One region of the Pseudoalteromonas phenolica genome, then DNA from elsewhere that is predicted to be linked to it. Evidence: riboswitches for the same ligand, from Rfam matches in the RefSeq annotation. Region 1 holds a riboswitch; the other holds the start of a gene.
The links. A riboswitch is a leader RNA that binds a small molecule or an ion and turns the genes downstream of it on or off. The one in region 1 is predicted to bind lysine.

Region 1 (9,052 bases):
AGCATTTGTTCAAGGGCAGCAATGGGCTCTTGCATCGACTCAAGGGCTGCGAGTTCGCGACGAGAGTGGTTTACTTTATCAAAAGCACGACGCCATACTTCATAAAAGTCGACTTTTGAGTTTGACATGTGGCGTTCAAATACACGCAGCATAAAGCGTTTTACGTCTTGTGCGCCTAATTTATGCAAGTTCAAAATTCGTCTGAAAATCTCTTTGTAAATAGACGCATCTTGTACGTTATTTAATGGGATCATTTTTAGATTAATATCACCATCAAATTGCGTTGCGCCACCAATGAGTAGGGCATTTAGCTCTTGTGCTTTTAACTCGACCGCTTTTTTACCTTTGCTCTCAAGGTGATTAAAAAGCTTGGTATATTTAATGATGCTTTTGTCTTGCGTGAAGTCATTTAAATCAAGCTTTCCTGGGTAGCAAAAAAACTGGTGGGCATAACCTGCAATCTTGCCTAAACCTGCAACACCGATGACGACATCACCATGGGGTAGATTGGCTTCAAGTAAAATATAACTTTGATCGCTTGAGAAGTAGAATTTACGTGTTTCTTCTAAATCGTGACCATCCCATTCAGTTAAACGCAGGTCGTTGATCAACGGAAATTGCAGCGCATTAATCACCGAGCTTTTACCCGTATTGTTTGGCGCACAAATAGAGGCACTCTTATTTAGCGGGATCACACATTTTGCATAGCCTGCTGTATTCAACAGTGCAAGCTTACTTAATCCATATAACTTACTCATACTTCTTCCTCGAGTTCGTCAAAGTTGTTGTCATTTACTTCCATCAATGCATCTATATATCTATAAATTGGCGCGAGTAATACAAAGCCTTGTTCAACTTCTTTAGCCAAACCTAAACGTACCATACGTAAATACACGTCTTTACGAAGCTCTGACCCGGAAAAGATTTCGAGTTGATCAAACAGGTGTTTATTCATTTGTACCAGTGTTTGCATCAGCTCTAAGTCAGCGGTGCTATCAAAGAGAGCTCGAAGGGGATCTTTGCCTTGGTTAGCATAATGCTCAATAAGAATATAAATAGTTAATGCAATGGCACGAGAAATCTTCCCCATGTTTGGCGTGCTCTCGTCACTACCTAAATAATAAAAGCCCCTGGCATCATGTATAAGGTCGTGACCAAGCGCAGTAAATAAGGCTTGGTAAGCATCAATGTTTTGGTCTAGTTGCTGCCATAAGGTGGTGTCTTGTTCACTGATGTGATACCCGCTAACCAATTTTTTATTGATGGCTTGTAATTCTGATAAATCAGTTAAATTAATGTTTGTCATTTTCTTGTTCTTGCTTGTTGGCGGCATTAAAAGGATACAGTTTGAATGTCTGTCCTGAAATAGACACGCTTGTGCGTTGTTCGTCTTGTTGTAATTCGAGATCTGTATCGTTGATTAACTTTTGATATAAAAAAAGCATTTCATCAGCTTCGAGATCTGGATACTGTTCAGATAAGAAACCTAAAATCGCCGTTCGTTTTTTGCCTGTTTTTGCGAAAGTTGTTCTTACATTATTGTAATCTGGAATGTTTGGGCTTTGATAAGCTGGTACGTCGTTTTGGTCGGGGAGTTCGTATTCGTCATGCTCAAACTCTACTAGGCTTGCCATATAAGCGACCATGTGGCGTTGCTGGCCTAATGAAAAACGTTGAATATCAGAGACAAACTCAGGCTGTACGGCACTTAATGTACGATCAACGCCGTTTTTACGAATAAGACCTAATACTTTAGATGCTTGTCGCGTGATCAGATTGTTACGGCGCAGTTCTTCTCGTAGTGGCATTAGCATATCAGCACTCTTACGCAGACTTTCTCGACCAATTAGGTGCATATCAAGAATACGAGTACGAAGTTGTTCGAGCATGCGCTTATCAATACTGCCACGGCCAAAGAGTTCAATATGTTCTATCTGAGCACTAATTTGCATTTCTATGCGGCTAAAGCAGCGGTGAAAATCACCTCGAATATCGACCATTTCCAGCATAGGCTCGATATATTCGTCGAATGCTTCTATCACGGCTTTATAACGCTTTTGAAGTGAAACATGGCTGGTATCAGATTTTGCTTGCTCTACAATGTTAAAGATGGCGTTTTCATTGTGATTAAACAACTTAACGATTTTACGCACACGTTCGTCCATGATACGGCTAAAACGTCGTAGTTCAGTAAAGTCAGCGTCTTCACCTGATTGTGCAAGACGATTACCGAGACGTTCCAGATCAGAAACCAAAACCGTTATTTCAGCTGCGAGTCCTAAATCTTCTTCTTGCAATAAAAAACTGATGAACTCTGCAATCGCTCTGTTTATTTCTAATTGTGACGATTTAGCCAGTGGTATGATTATTTCCTGATTTAATAATTTATTAGTTTCCTTGAATATTTTGTCACTTTTCCAATGAGGATTTTTGTTTTTTATGATGTTTTGAACGTCTTTAATGCTGAAGTCAGTCATTTTGAAACGTTTAAACAAAAGCTCAATAACAGACCAGTGTTCAGTGAGCGTATTTAAAACTTTCTTCGCTGGGATCATATTTTTCCACTTTGTGTCTTTTTTGTGAAAAAAGACCGTATTTTATACTTATATTGATAGCTTACATGTACCTATAATGCTAGAATCTGCGCCGACTTACGTTACCCACCAATTTTGTTAATATTTAAACACAGGTTGTTTACGCATTATGGTTACTACTATAATCCTAACACTGATAGCGATAGCTTTTGTGCTCATCGTTATAGAGGATATAATCCATGTAAACAAGGCCAAAACTACACTTTTTTTTGGTACTTTATGTTGGATTATCGCCTTTATCTCTCCGATACATGGTCAAAGCCCAGAAAATGTACAACATGAGCTAAACCACAACATATTAGAGATAGCAACCTTGTGGCTATTTTTAATGGCCACCATGACTTTCGTCGCTTACCTAAACTCTAAAGGCTTTATACAAAACATCGTGCACCGTGTCATGCCATCACAAATCACCGAACGTAAACTCATGTTCCTGGTGGGCATTGCCGCTTTTGTATTTTCGTCAATTTCAGACAATATTACAGCAACGCTTATTTCATTGGCTGTAGTTATGTCGTTGAAATTAGACCCTAAGAAGCTTATAAAATATGCAACTTTAATCATATTTAGTGTCAACTCAGGGGGAGTATCATTGATCACAGGCGATGTGACAACACTTATGATATTTCTTGCCGATAAAGTAACCATTCCAGACTTATTATTGCTTGTGGCGCCAGCAATTGTGAGCGTAATCGTGTTGGCTACATTGCTGTCATTTGGCATGAATGAAACGATTGTATTTGAAAAAGAACAAACACGTCGTATTGAGAAAACGGATGTAACAATAGCGTGTATTTTTGCATTAACGGTTTTTTCTACTTTATTTTTGAGTGTTGAATATCAAGTGCCACCTTTATTAACCATGTTATTTGGTTTGTCACTGATGTTCTTAGTTGCTCAGTTCTTAATGCGCAAAAAAGACGTAAACCGTAAAATTATCGACTATATTCGTGAAATCGAATATGACACGCTGCTGTTCTTCGTTGGTATCTTACTTGTAGTAGGCGCACTAAAAGAAGTGGGTTTCTTGGTTAAATTTACTCAGTTGTATGACTATCTAAAACCCGAATATGCAAACTACATTGTTGGTATTATGTCTGCAGCGGTTGATAACGTGCCTTTAACTGCGGCGCTTTTAAAAGCCGATATCACTATGTCTACACAGCAGTGGCTGATGTTTACCTATGCAACGGGTGTCGGCGGTTCTATGCTGATTATCGGTTCTGCTGCGGGTATAATCGCGATGAACAAGGTTAAAGCACTGACATTTGTTAGCTACTTACGTATGTTCTTTTATCTACTCATTGCTTATTCAGTAGGTTATGTAGGTGCTTATTACGCAGGCATGATGATTTAGAAGCTTTAAGTACAAATTAGTTAAAACAGTACTTGACACCTAGACGTCTAAAAGTTACTTTTTAAAAACCCGCACAAACTTGCGTTTGCGCGGGTTTTATTTTGCCTGAGTTCAGCTTAGATTACGCAAAATAAACAGAAGAGGCGCGAAACTTAGGTAGCTGGTTTGAGGTGACGAATACCGATGACAGTCAGTGAGGGAAGTGTTCGCCGAGAAGAATATCAGTACGTCGCTGTTATTTTTCGGTTTACGAGGCTGAATCCTCGGAACTGTCACCGATTTATGGTGGAGAGCTTCTGGCAATGAGCATATCAATTCTATCCGTATATTCTTGCCGAGTTCTCCTTATTGATGTTGAACACACAGTGTTCATAAAGGAGATAAAATGACTTCCCAGTTCACAGTTGCTAAGTTTGGTGGTACAAGTGTCGCTAATTTTGAAGCAATGCATCGCTGTGCACAAATTATTCATGATGATAATCAAGTACGTATTGTAGTAGTGAGTGCCAGTGCAGGTGTTACTAATCACTTAGTGACATTAACTCAGCAAAAGGCTGATTTAGCAGAGCGTAAATCACTGGTTAAAGCTGTACTTGATATCCAGGATGCCATTTTAGAAAAACTGACACTAGATGCAGACTTAGCAACAGACTTTTCTCAAACAATTAGCGAGTTTGAACAACTTGCTGAGCTACCAGCGTTAAGTGCACAGCAATGCGATGAAATGCTTAGTTTCGGTGAGCGACTATCTTCTTTTCTTTTCACTCAAGTATTACGTAACCTCGGCGTTGCTGCTGATAGGTTTGATGTGCGTCAAGTACTTAAAACTGATAATCAGTTTGGTAAAGCAACGCCTGATGTGAATGCAACTGCAAATGCAGCAGAGCAGCATTTAATGCCACAGCTTGCTGACAAGGTTTTAGTAACGCAAGGTTTTATAGGCAGTGATACGTATGGCCAGACAACCACATTAGGCAGAGGGGGGTCAGACTATAGCGCCGCATTACTGGCTGAAGCGATAGGTGCACAAAGTGTACAGATATGGACAGATGTTGTAGGCATATTCAGCACAGATCCTCGTTTGTGTAAAAAAGCGTCACCGATTGCACGATTAAGCTTTGATGAAGCGGCTGAGATGGCTACTTTTGGCGCAAAGGTGTTACACCCTGCAACTATTTTACCTGCAAGTCGTAGTGGTATTGCGGTCTTTGTTGGCTCTAGCCGCGAACCGCAAGCCGGTGGCACTTGGATTGAAAAAGAAACCGAATCTAAAGCTGGGATCAGAGCTGTAACACAACGTAAGAACCAAATACTGTTAACACTTAAAAGCCCAGAAATGTTGTTGGCGAGTGGCTTTTTAGCACGCATTTTTACCATTTTAAGTAAATATAATATCTCGGTGGATTTGGTCACTACTTCTGAGATCAGTGTTGCTATCACACTTGATAATGCATTGAGTTCATCTAGACCTGAACTTGATCAAGCGTGTTTAGAAGAATTGAGTGAATTCTGTCATGTAACTGTAGAGACAAATCTGACTTTGGTTGCCCTAATAGGTTCTGAGATCCAGCTTCGTCAACACGAAGTGAATTTTATGAACGTGCTTAAAGACTTTAACATTCGTTTAATTTGCCATGGCGCAAGCAAGCACAATTTATGTTTCTTAGTTGAACAAGGTGAATCAGACGAGGTTGTTCAATCCATTCATGCACAGCTTTTAGAAGCTTGCTGATAACCAGCTCACAATTTTCAAGTATTCTAATCGGTCATCCTGTTCTAGTTTGACCGATTTTTTGTTTATATATGCCATACCCAAGTATTACAAATACTATCGAGATTGCTATAAATTGCTCAGACAAAGTAATTGATGATTCATTCTCAATGAGACGTAACGTATCGTTGATTATTAAAATATTAACTATAGATAGTGTGCTAGCTAACAAAAAGCACTTCGGCGCATTTTGGCTGTATCTTACACAGACAATTAGCCCAACTAGAGTAATGAAATAGCCGATTACTGACATTGCGCCAGGGTACAAAAGCGGGAAATATAGGAAGTAAAGCGAGTGAAAGCCCAATTTTGGCATTAACATTGTGAACTCCTTTTGAACGACACTGACCAAAACCAGATTACAAAAGTTTTTCTTTTCTATGCAAATTTATTAAGTCTTATTACAAATTGCGTGTGGTAATTAAACGCAGTCTATTAGCAAAATCTACTCAGTTGCGTATAATCGTCAGTTAACAATAATAAACATATAGATGTATAAATGGCTCAATTGCGTGATGGCTTTCAAAGTCGATTAGGCTTTGTTTTAGCAGCTGCTGGTGCAGCTGTTGGGCTTGGTAATATTTGGGGTTTTCCTACACAAGCTGCAAACCATGGAGGCGGTGCATTTTTATTAGTGTACTTCATTGTAATTTTTCTTCTAGCTTTACCTGCACTATATACAGAGTTGTACTTAGGGCACCAAGCTCAGTCGAATCCTGTTAAGGCACTAAAACAAGCATGGCAAGAGCAAAGCCCAAAAGTCGGTGCAACTGCCGGTTATATTGGTTTGTTTGGTGCCATTATAATGCTTAGCTTCTATTCAATCGTTGCGGGTTGGATGTTGGCATTTTCTCTTGAGCCAATTATGACTTTATTAGGCTTTGACGAGATTGCAGCATTTCTGAAAGGTGATTCGACGTTACGCAACTTCATCTTTACGCCAATGATGTTATTACTTACAGCGAGTATCATCCTTCAAGGCGTAAAATCAGGCATTGAGGCTTGGTCGAGGCGTTTAATGCCATTGTTGCTGATCTTATTAGTGGCGCTAATAGCGTATATGGCAACATTAGAAGGTGCTTCTGAAGGATTTAAGGCTTATTTGGTACCTGACTTTTCAAAGGTAACTGATCCAGATTTGGTCATCGCGGCAATGGGTCAAGCATTCTTCTCTCTTTCATTGGGTGTGGGTTGTATGATGATTTACGGCTCTTATTTAAAACCGAATGAAAATCTCCCTAAGCTGACAGCGAGTGTTGCATTACTCGATACCGGCGTTGCCTTTTTGGCAGGACTTTTAATTATTCCTGCAATATTTGTGGCGCAGCAAAGTGGTGTAGAAGTATTCCATGAAGGTAAATTGATTGGAGAAGGGCGCTTAATCTTTGCTGTGCTGCCTGAATTATTTGCCAATATGGGACAAATAGGTTTGTTTGTTGGTTTAACCTTCTTTGTATTAATGTCAATTGCGTCTTTGACTTCAACGATATCTTCTACAGAGATACCAGTATCGTTTTTAGTTGAAAATCATGGCATGAAGAGAGGCAGTGCGACTTTATGGGTGACTTTAGTAATATTGTTCGCTTCTAGTTTAATTATTCTCAACTTCGAGTGGATGTTCGGTTTAGTGATAAGCCTATTCACGCAATACCAATTACCTTTAATGGGGTTATTTTACTTCATAACAGTTGGTTGGATGTGGCAAAGAGGCAATAAGCTATTAGAGGCAAGCAGCGGTTTCCATTATTACTTTGCGCAATATGTTCGCTTCGTATGCCCAGTATTAATGACAGCAGTGTTTGTGAATGTGGCTTTGAAATAGGGCATAAGATTAAGCAAAACTAAGCAAGATAGTATTTATTAGAAAACACTTACACATAAACAAATTTATAATTCAGCCCTGACATTTGTTGGGGCTTTTTTATGTCTATTAATTTATTAAACAAAACAATTAAGAATATAAAGACCAATCCTTAACAACCTAAGTAGTGGGTAACAAATTTATTAACAGAGGCTCTCTTAATTAAAGCGGTTTGTAATTACACAAAATAGATGTGTAAACTCAACTAGCTCTCTTAAAGATAATAGTTTTACGCTATAGATTGTAATTAACTCAGTAGTTTAAAGTTCATTTAATTAGTTATATGCAGGTAATTAACCATGTTTTCATGAGTTCAAACTGCTGTTAGCAGATAAAAAAGTAAAGGTTTCTTGGTAAAAGCTGAAGTTAAACCTTCGAGTTGTAATTTACCAACCTTTGAGGATAATCAGAACTTTGCTGCGTAATCTGTAACCTTTTACTGCACGATACGTGGGGTATTGAAAGGAACTATAAGAGCGCACGTATGTTTATCAATAACGTAAGATTAAGCGTGATATTTAACTAAGTCGGTTTAAGGCAGATTTGGCGCAAAAAAATAGCCAGTATTAACTGGCTATTTATATATCGAATGCTTAATTACAGTAGTTATCTACAAAAGTTAAGTCATTAATATGTTCTGGTGCGTCCATTACATATGTCGCAACCGCTGTTTGAGGGTTTACGCTGTAAATCTTAGCATTTTCACCTGAAACTCTTCCTGAAACATATAAAGTACCGTCATCAGAAATTGCTAAACCAGATGCCCAGTTAATACCGTGATTGCCGATTAGCGTAAGCTCCATAGTGCTGTCATCAATAGTGTAAAGAGACTTGCCTGTAAGGACATAAAGTGTATTGTTATCAGTCGAGTAAGCCACATCACCATGAGAGAATGTGTCACCTGAATAACGCATCTTACCTAAAACTGTTTTCTCGCCAGTTTGAAGATCGTAGTCATACATATATGTTTTACTTGTTGCGCGTAGCGTTTGACCATCAGCACTCACTGCAGAGCGATAAATAGGCCAAGATGTCGCGTCAGCTTCAGCAACTTGAGCGCCTGTTTCAAGATCGAGTGACCAAAGTTTAGAAGCTTTAGTACCTGAATCTAATTGTTCCATAAAGTAAAGCTTGCCATTATGGCTAGCAATGTTTGAAGCAGTATTTTGAGCGCCAGCAACTACACTGTAAGTTTTAGACTCAAGATCAAACTTATAAACATAACCAGTCTCTGAGTCGCCGTAGTTATTAATGCCAAAAATACCAGTGTTACATGCTTGCTTTTCAGTAACAACAACGTTATCGATAAAGCCACCGTAGCTATCACTTGTACCTGCACCAGAGAAACGAATCTCAGATGTGTCTGATACAGCTTCAAGAGATAAAGTGAATGACTGCCAACCCCTTTGTGCTGCATTAAGATTTAAAACGGTTTCGCCGTTCCATTTAACGTCTACTTTATTCGTTTC
Region 2 (9,052 bases), 1.9 Mb from region 1:
TTATAGAGTTCTGTGCCTTGGTTCACACTGGCCGAAGCAAAATGCAAAATGGTAATGGCATCTGTGTCTAACGTGATTTCATGCAATGGCTTTTCTGATAAGTATTGTTCCATGCGTAAAATCTTCGCAATGGTGTCACCTGCTTTAATATGACTGCCCAATACTGCGTTGTACTCGACCATGCCACCCATAGGCGCGTAAAACGCCAAATAGTCATCAAGCATACAGGCGTAACGAGTAATAGGCTTAGGTTCAAATTCAGCACCGATAAACGCTTGCTTGTGATTTAAGTAACTCAGGATACTTTCGGCATCGAGCTTGGCTTCGGTTAAGTCGATTTTCTCTTGCGAGCCCAGTTCAACGGTGAAAGCTTCAACCCACACTGGAATATTGCGGCCCTGCGCTTTGTAGGCTTCGCTTAATTGCCACCAAGGGCAAAAAGTCGCTTCGTCCATCGCGCCATCAAATTCATTGGGGATCAACAGCACGTGTTCAATGTCAAAGTAGCTTGCACTCGCCTTCGCATATTCAGGACAGTACAAATGTTTTGCCGAGATCGGACCGGTATGAAGATCTAACACTATGTCAGCTTCATGCGCTAAACGCTGCAAGGTAACCGCGATCCGTTTACCGGTATTCACGCGATAAGCGGGTTGATCTAGAAACGCTTGGGTCTGATCAACAAGCAGCGCGCGGAATTTACTTTTGATCTCATCTTCTGGCGCGTCTATATGTTCGTGAACAAATGACTCGATCAGTTTGCTGTGATCGTGATACATGCGGTTCCAGTTGGTGCCGGTGATCGGATCAAAACGACCTAAAGTAAACTCCCCCGACTTTTGATTACAGCCGATCGGATTCGCATAAGGCACTAAGGTGATGTCTGAAGCCAGTGTTTGTGTTTTTAGCTGCTCAAGTAATTGGTAAATAACTGCATTACCTTGTACTTCTGCGCCATGCATATTGGCTTGAATATACACTTTAGGACCGCTGCCATTGCCTTGTAAACGATACACAGGAATGGTTAAAGGTAAGCCATTGGCAATTTCGCCAACTTGAATATGTTCTTGGGTAATTGTATTCATGGGATCACCTACACTAAATAACTTGCGGCGTTTTGGCTCTTACGCACGCAGACAACTTGGCCTTGCTCAATCACGTATTCAGCAGGCAATTCATGACATAAAAAGAACGGCATACTTTCGGTATACCCGTAAGCACCACATTGACTGAATACCACCCAGTCGTGCTCATTAATATCTTCAGGTAGTGAGTGCTTACCTAAACTGTCTAGCGCAGTACAAAGCGGGCCATGTACTAGGAAATCTTGTGACGGTGCACTAGATTGGCGTAATAATTCACCCGGAAAAGCTTGGTTTGTCACAGCAGGGCGTAATACGTGATTAATACCACCTGCGACAATCAGTTGGTGCTCACCATAGTTAAGTTTTTGCTCAACAACAGGATTTACATAATGGCCGATTTCACCTACCGCATAACGGCCAAGCTCCATCCACAGTTCTTCGACCCCTGCCGCGGCTTTAATGGTTGCCAGTGCATCGACTAATTTAGGCCAAGCGAGGCGATCAGCATCGGTTGTGTAAGGAATACCTAACCCGCCGCCTAAATCTAAGATTTGGCATGTAAAGCCAAGTTGCTCAGCTAAATTGGTCAGTGGCGTGATCATTTGTGACCATAGCTCAGCCAATTTTTCGGTGCTGAGCATATTGCCCCATTGGAAAATATGCAGGCCAACAAAATTAAGCGCAGGGTAGTCTTGAATTCTCAGCTGTTGCCACTCTTCAAGCCCTAAACCAAATGGCGTTAAGCTGTCACCACCAAGTGGGTTCTTTTCGCCATCGGGCCAGCGCAATTGTACACGCAGTAGAATGCGCAACTGCACTTGATGTTCTGTCGCAGCTTGGTTTAACCAAGCCACTTGATTTAAGCTTTCTGCCACAAAGGTGCGTACACCTTGTGACAAAAAGTGTTGGATCTGCTTTTTAGATTTAGCAGGTCCGGTGTTGAGCACACGGTTAGCAGCCACGCCTTGACGCAATACTTGGTCAAGTTCGCCACTGCTTGCTACGTCAAAGTCAAAGCCCGCTTTATCTAAAGTTTGGATCACCTTAGAAAGTGGATTGGCTTTAACGGCATACCATAACTTCACCACAAATTGCTCTGTCAGTGGTTTTAAATGCGCGTATAACGCATCTAGGTCATAGACAAAAAACGGTGTGTCGTTCTGCTCACTGATCGCAGTGATATGCTGACGTAGCGGTGTGCTCAAAAAGCTCATTAGCGTAATACCTCTTCAAGGATTAAAGATGCATCGCTTTGCTCATCGCGGTATTTAACAATTAAAGCACATGACATACTTAAGCCCTGCTCGCGGCCCCATGCACTTGAAGATGGACGAGAACCCGGAATAACAATCGCATTCTCAGGAATTGGTTCGCCTTTATCTAATATGCGCTCGTTCACACAGTCATAGACAGGAATGGTTGCAGATAAACGGACACCTGGTGCAAGTACAGCCCCTTTCTTAACAACTACACCTTCAACGATCACACAGCCAGCACCGATGAACGCATCGTCTTCGATTACAACTGGGCTTGCGCCAACAGGCTCTAATACACCGCCTAGTTGCACAGCAGCACTTAGGTGCACGTTTTTACCTACTTGTGCACATGAGCCAACTAGCGCATGGCTGTCTACCATAGTACCTTCATCGATGAATGCACCGATGTTTACATAGGCTGGTGGCATAATGATTGTGCCAGATGCCACATAGGCGCCGCGACGCACACTTGAGCCACCTGGAACCATACGTACGTTTTGCTCTGCATTGAAACCTTGTGGTGCTAGGTTGTCTTTATCAACAAAACCACCTGGGAACTCAACGTTTGTGCCGTTTCTAAATGCTTCTAAAATGCCTTGTTTTACTTCTACGTTTGCGTGCCAGTTGCCTTGCTCGTCTTGAGTTGCCGCACGTACGCTACCGTTTTCTAAATTGTTTAATAGTTCTAACCAGCTCATGTTTTACTGCCTTAATTCCAAGATAAAATTGTGTCGTTTGCACGCTCAATCGCTGCATTACATTGCAGTTCTAGGTGCGTAAGAGGAGGACGAAGATTCGGTGTGGCCAAAGTTCCCTGCTGGTGCATGAGCACTTTGACAGGAATTGGGTTGGCGACACTAAACAAGCTATTCACGGCTTGCGTCCAGGTGGTGAATAAGTTCGGATAAGTACCCGCTAAAGCGCGACGCACAAACTCAGCGGTTTGCTCTGGCCACGCATTGGCTGCAACAGAGACTAAGCCTTTAGCGCCTGCTTGTGCAAAGTAGGGGATCAACCCATCGTCGCCGCTATAAATAGCCAGCTCAGGCGCGGCTTCACGGAATTGCTCAAATTTACTGATGTCACCGCTGGCTTCTTTTAGCGCCCATAAGTTATCGTGATGTGATAGGTTTTTTAGCACTTGTGGTGACACTTCGACGGCACTGCGACCCGGTACGTTGTAAAGCATACAAGGCAAGTCTGTGGCGCTTAGCAGTGCATCAAACCACTGAGTCTGACCAATTACGCCCGGTTTGGCGTAAAGCGGTGAACCTAGTAGATAAGCGTGAATCGGGTGCTGATTACAAAACTCAACCCAAGCTAATTGTTCTTGCAAATTGATACCACCTACCGCGACCATAAGGGGGACGTTAGGGGCCAAGTTACAAACAAATTCAACAATCGCTTGTTGTTCAGGCAGGGTAAGGGCTAAGCCTTCACCTGTGCTACCAAGCAATAATATGCCATTGCCAGCTTGTTCTTGCTGACGAACGAGTGTTGTGAGTGTGTCAAAGTCAACTTGGTCTTGCGCGTCAAAAGGCGTCACCAAAGCTGTCCATAAAGGATAGTTGGATAAATCGTATTGTGATTTCATCTCTACCGAACTTATAGCATGTTCGGAGTAAGGAGGGTGTCCATACTTCGAACAATTAAAATTCGAAGAGCAATGGACTTAAAAAAGATAAGGCAAACTGGCCTTATTTATTCTAAGACCAGAAGCTCTCCACCAAAATTCTTGCGCCTTGCGCAATTGGTGACAGTCGCTGGGATTCAGCCCAGTCGCCCGAAGTAAACGTCTAGCAAATACGCTTGCTTCTCGGCGTTAATTCCCCTCGCTACGGCATCAATGGAGTTTGCTCTCCTCAACCGCGCTACCTGAATAACGCACCTCTTCCAGCCCTGGCAGCCGAGACAATGCTCCACTGCGCTCAAATAGGGTGAGGCGGCATTGAAACATTTTAGCCGTCTAGGTGTCAAGCAAAGGGGATTAAAAAATCATCTCTTTAAAACCTGAGGTTATAAACAAGGATGTAAAAGAGATCAAAAAGCCCGGTGCAAGACCGGGCAAAGGGAGTTTGTTAATTTAAGAGTCGTGGCTTAGTGGCGCACTTTGATATTGCCTACACCCACTTCAACTTCTAAGCTGTATTGGCCAGAGCCGAAGTATTCAGTCTGTGAACTGACCATTTTCTTATGAGACTGAGCTTTGCCCGCAAAACCAGATAAACTCGTTTTGCCAACACCGGATTCAAGGTTAACTTGTTTGAAGTCATCAATGGCAGTGTCGATACGCACTTTACCCACGCCTACTTCAACATCCGCTGTATTTTCAAGTGCTTGTATTTCAATTTTACCGACTCCCACCTCAACATCTAGACGCATACTTTTAGGCACTTTGACCTCCCAAGTTTGCTCTAAATTATCATCATCAATAGACAGTGATAACTCTTGGCGTTGACGTGAAGATTTTAGTTGGACTGCGCTTAAATCGACTTTATCAGTAAACCAGCCATCATTATCTTTTGGCTCTAAACGAATGGTGACTTGAATTTGGTCTCCATCGTAGCTCGTCAATTCTAGGCTGCCGACTGGAAAATCAATTTCTAATTCTGTGCTGTTTTCAAGATTAAATGATTGCTCAATGGTTCTAGTATCTTCGGCCCAAACTGGCGCAGAAATAACAGCAGTGGTTAAAGCAGCTAATAATAATTTTTTCATCGTCGTCACCCTGATTGATGTTGTTTAATAAGTTAGACGACAGGTGGGTTGAAAAAGGTTTAAAAGAATTAAAAAAAACTTTAAGGCAATAGCGAGAAGAAGCGCCGTTGCCTTAGCTGTAGCTTTTTAACTAGCTGATTTATAAACGAGTTACATTAAAGCCTTGTGCTTTTAATTGAGTGATTAAGCCATGCTGTTCAGGTAAGTGTAGGGCACCCACGGCAATAAATAATGACTCTTTTGTTAATCTTGGTGCTAATTGTTCAACCCAATTATTATTACGCTGAGTCAGCATTACTTCTTCACTGAACTTACCATAGTCAGAATCATCAAAGCTAAGTTGGTAATACTTGTTTAAGGTGTCCATATCGCCTTTTTTCCAGGCATTAACCAAATCTAGAAAGTACTGCTCAACGTCTTTTAATTGCTCAAGCGTAGTGCTTATCATCAAGTCGCTTTTTACGCCTAGCGAACTCAGCATTTCAAGTTGTTGCTCTAAAGTTTCTAACTCGCCGATAGGCTTATTATGCTTTTTAGCATGGGCAATAACTTGTTTGTCGATACCATAGTTTTCCACATATCCAAGATTTTGATATTCAATCTGCATCATAGTGACCATCACAGCCCAAGGTGCTAGGTTGTCAAACAACGCGATATTGATCTGTTTTGCTGCAAAGTATTGCTTTAATGCTTCGAAATGCTCGGCGCTTATTTCATCTTTTAACGTTCTACCTTGCGGTAAAGTCATAAAAGGAATGGAGCGTTTCTGTATTTCAAATGCATTGAGAGCCTCAATGTTTACTTCGACGATGACTTCATCAGTTTGCTCAATCGCTTGAGTGATTTTCTTTGGTAAACCATCCATGCTTTCATCGCCAACATGAACCGTACCAAATAAGTAAGATGTGACACCTGATTTTTCGACCTTGAACAGGGCCGGAGAAAGTGCGGCGGAGTGACTAGAAAAGCCAATTAAAAAAGCTAAAAGCAGCGTAAGAAAAACGCGGTTTACAGTGCTGAACATAGTATTCCCTTGTAAAAAAATTCCCCAACATAATAACAAGTTTGTATAAAAAAGGGAGATTTGGTGATTTTTTGAATAAACAAAAAATGTGTTGTTAATTATTGTAAGCACTAGATAAAAAGAGATTATTACAAAATTATTGGATATTTATTTCTTAATTTGTCATTTGTTGAATTTTAATTTCTTTTTATGGTTTTTTTATTATGAAAATAACATAGGGTTTGCTGTTGACTTAATAGGCTACACGCGGTACTAATAGAAAAAGAACGCAACGTGATGAATATTGTATACCGTTGCGGTAAATAATTCAGGTGATTTTTAAATGCTCAAAACAGCACATTCTCTACTAGTCGTGATTATCAACGTGGTGATTATTATTACCGCGGGGGCTGGTTAGTGCTGAAAGAAAAGTATTAAGCAAAAAGCCCCCCGCACTGAAAAGTTCGGGGGGCTTTTTCGTTTTAGGGTCGAATAAAGCAGTCAGATTGGGAATGAGGAACGAAGATGACAGGCGCAGAGTTACTAATAGATTTACTAGCCAAACATGGCGTTAAAGAGGTATTTGGTTACCCTGGTGGGGCAATCATGCCAATCTACGATGCGTTGTATGGCGCGCCTGTCAAACATTACCTAACTCGTCATGAGCAAGGTGCGGGATTTGCGGCAGTAGGGTATGCCCGCAGTACAGGCAAACTAGGTGTGTGTTTTGCTACGTCTGGCCCAGGTGCAACTAACTTAATCACCTCACTTGCTGATGCCATGATGGACTCAGTGCCTGTTTTGGCCATTACAGGGCAAGTACCTACGGCGGCTATTGGCTCTGACGCATTTCAAGAGGTAGACGTATTAGGCATGTCGCTCTCGTGCACTAAGCACAGTTACATGGTTGAGCGCGCTGAAGACTTAGCTGAGGTATTGCAAGAAGCCATGCATTTAGCATTATCAGGTCGTCCTGGCCCTGTTTTGGTTGATATTCCAAAAGACATTCAGCTGGCACAGGTACCATTTCACCCTTGGCTTGCACTTGAAGAAGAAGCGCCCGAGCTCGACATGGGCGAAGTTGTCAAAGCGGAGCAACTGCTAGCACAAGCGAAAAAGCCGGTGGCTTATGTGGGGGGGGGTGTGCACAACGCGAACGCGCAAGCTGAGCTGATGCAATTTTTAAATAAAACGCACATGCCGGCTGTTTCAACATTAAAAGCGCTAGGCAGTGTTTTACCTGACTATGAATATGATTTAGGCATGTTAGGTATGCATGGTGGTCAAGCTGCCAACCTAGCAGTACAAGAATGTGATGTTTTAGTCTGTATCGGTGCGCGTTTTGACGACCGCGTAACAGGTAACTTGGCTAAGTTTGCCTCGAAGGCGAAAGTGATTCATCTTGATATCGACCCTGCAGAAGTTGGTAAGCGTAAGCCTGCTGCGGCATCTATGATTGGCGACCTTAAAGCCACCATTCCTCATCTAGCGTGCTTTGTGACAGATGCACACTGGTTAGCACATACTTTGGAAATGAAAAAAACGCATGCTTGGCGTTATGACTACCCTGGCGAAAAAGTCTTTGCGCCTTATCTATTAAATGAACTCAGTAAGCGTATGCCGAATACTGGCGTGGTGTGTTGTGATGTGGGCCAGCACCAAATGTGGGTAGCGCAGCATATGAAATTCACCAGCCCACACAACCATTTAAGTAGTGGCGGTGCAGGTACCATGGGCTTTGGTTTGCCCGCGGCAATCGGTGCACAAATCGCACGTCCTGATGACATGGTGATCACCGTCTCTGGTGATGGGTCAATCATGATGAACATCCAAGAATTGGCCACCATTCGCAGAAATAATCTTCCTGTAAAGATCTTAATATTAGATAACCAAAGACTCGGTATGGTAAGGCAGTGGCAACAGTTGTTTTTTGAAGGGCGTTACAGTGAAACGAACTTATCGGATAACCCTGACTTTGTGCAGCTCGCTGCTGTTTTTGGTATTCCGGGACAAACTATTACTCATGCAAGCGAAGTAGATGCGGCTGTCGATGCGCTAGTTGCATCTGAAGGGCCTTATATCTTACACGCTTGTATCGATGATAAAGAAAACGTATGGCCGCTGGTTCCACCGGGTGCCGCAAATGATGAAATGATGACGGAGAATGCATAATGAAACACCAACTTAATATTGCTGTTAAACAACAAAGTGTCGCAATTGAACGTTTCTTGCGTGTAGTCCGTCACCGTGGATTCCAATTGTTAGATCTCGCTCTGGAAGGACAGGATGAATTGTTTCAAGTCAAAATGACCGTGGACAGTGACAAACCCATCTATCTATTAACCTCGCAACTGAGTAAGCTGGTTGAGGTAAAACAGGTTGAGCTGCAACCAATGCAGCAACAGGCTATTGGATAATCGTTCTATATTAAGAGCGAAAGAAAAGAATAATTAATACAAGGTAATAAACATGAGTAATAAATCTGACCTGATCTGGTTCAATGGTGAAATGGTGCCGTCTGAGCAAGCGACGACACACGTATTAAGCCATGCGCTTCACTATGGTAGTTCAGTATTTGAGGGTGTGCGTGCCTATGACACACCAAAAGGTCCGGCGATTTTCCGTTTACAAGATCATACTAAGCGCTTATTTGACTCTGCAAAAATTTATCGTATGCAAGTGCCTTTTACTGCAGATGAAATTAATGAAGCGTGTAAAGCGGCGGTACGTGAGAATGGTTTAAAGAATGCCTACTTACGTCCATTCGCATTCTTAGGCAATGTGGGTTTGGGTGTAAATCCTAAATCACACAAAGCCGATGTTGCCGTTGCCGCGATGGAATGGGGCACTTACTTAGGCGATGGTGCATTAGAGGCAGGTGTTGATGCTTGTATTTCTTCTTGGAATCGTTTAGCACCAAACACCATGCCGACCGCGGCTAAAGCTGGTGGTAACTATTTATCTTCACAACTTATCTCAGGTGAAGCAAA

Region 2: linked by a shared signal. The riboswitch ahead of dapA (4-hydroxy-tetrahydrodipicolinate synthase) and the one ahead of lysC (lysine-sensitive aspartokinase 3) in region 1 are both predicted to bind lysine.

What each region holds. Positions count from the first base shown of each region.
Region 1 is NZ_CP013187.1:1,686,730-1,695,781, forward strand. Features, by position in the region: gene PP2015_RS07440 (coiled-coil domain-containing protein) at 1-758, opposite strand, end outside; gene PP2015_RS07445 (condensin complex protein MksE) at 755-1,306, opposite strand; gene PP2015_RS07450 (hypothetical protein) at 1,293-2,555, opposite strand; gene nhaD (sodium:proton antiporter NhaD) at 2,704-3,951, shown strand; lysine riboswitch at 4,082-4,255, shown strand; gene lysC (lysine-sensitive aspartokinase 3) at 4,337-5,683, shown strand; gene PP2015_RS07470 (sodium-dependent transporter) at 6,222-7,544, shown strand; gene PP2015_RS07475 (DUF642 domain-containing protein) at 8,177-9,052, opposite strand, start outside.
Region 2 is NZ_CP013187.1:3,568,311-3,577,362, reverse strand. Features, by position in the region: gene PP2015_RS16100 (succinylglutamate desuccinylase/aspartoacylase family protein) at 1-1,085, opposite strand, end outside; gene PP2015_RS16095 (PLP-dependent decarboxylase) at 1,094-2,299, opposite strand; gene PP2015_RS16090 (2,3,4,5-tetrahydropyridine-2,6-dicarboxylate N-succinyltransferase) at 2,299-3,039, opposite strand; gene dapA (4-hydroxy-tetrahydrodipicolinate synthase) at 3,051-3,935, opposite strand; lysine riboswitch at 4,050-4,242, opposite strand; gene PP2015_RS16080 (hypothetical protein) at 4,439-5,059, opposite strand; gene PP2015_RS16075 (TraB/GumN family protein) at 5,199-6,083, opposite strand; gene ilvG (acetolactate synthase 2 catalytic subunit) at 6,588-8,234, shown strand; gene ilvM (acetolactate synthase 2 small subunit) at 8,234-8,479, shown strand; gene PP2015_RS16060 (branched-chain amino acid transaminase) at 8,532-9,052, shown strand, end outside.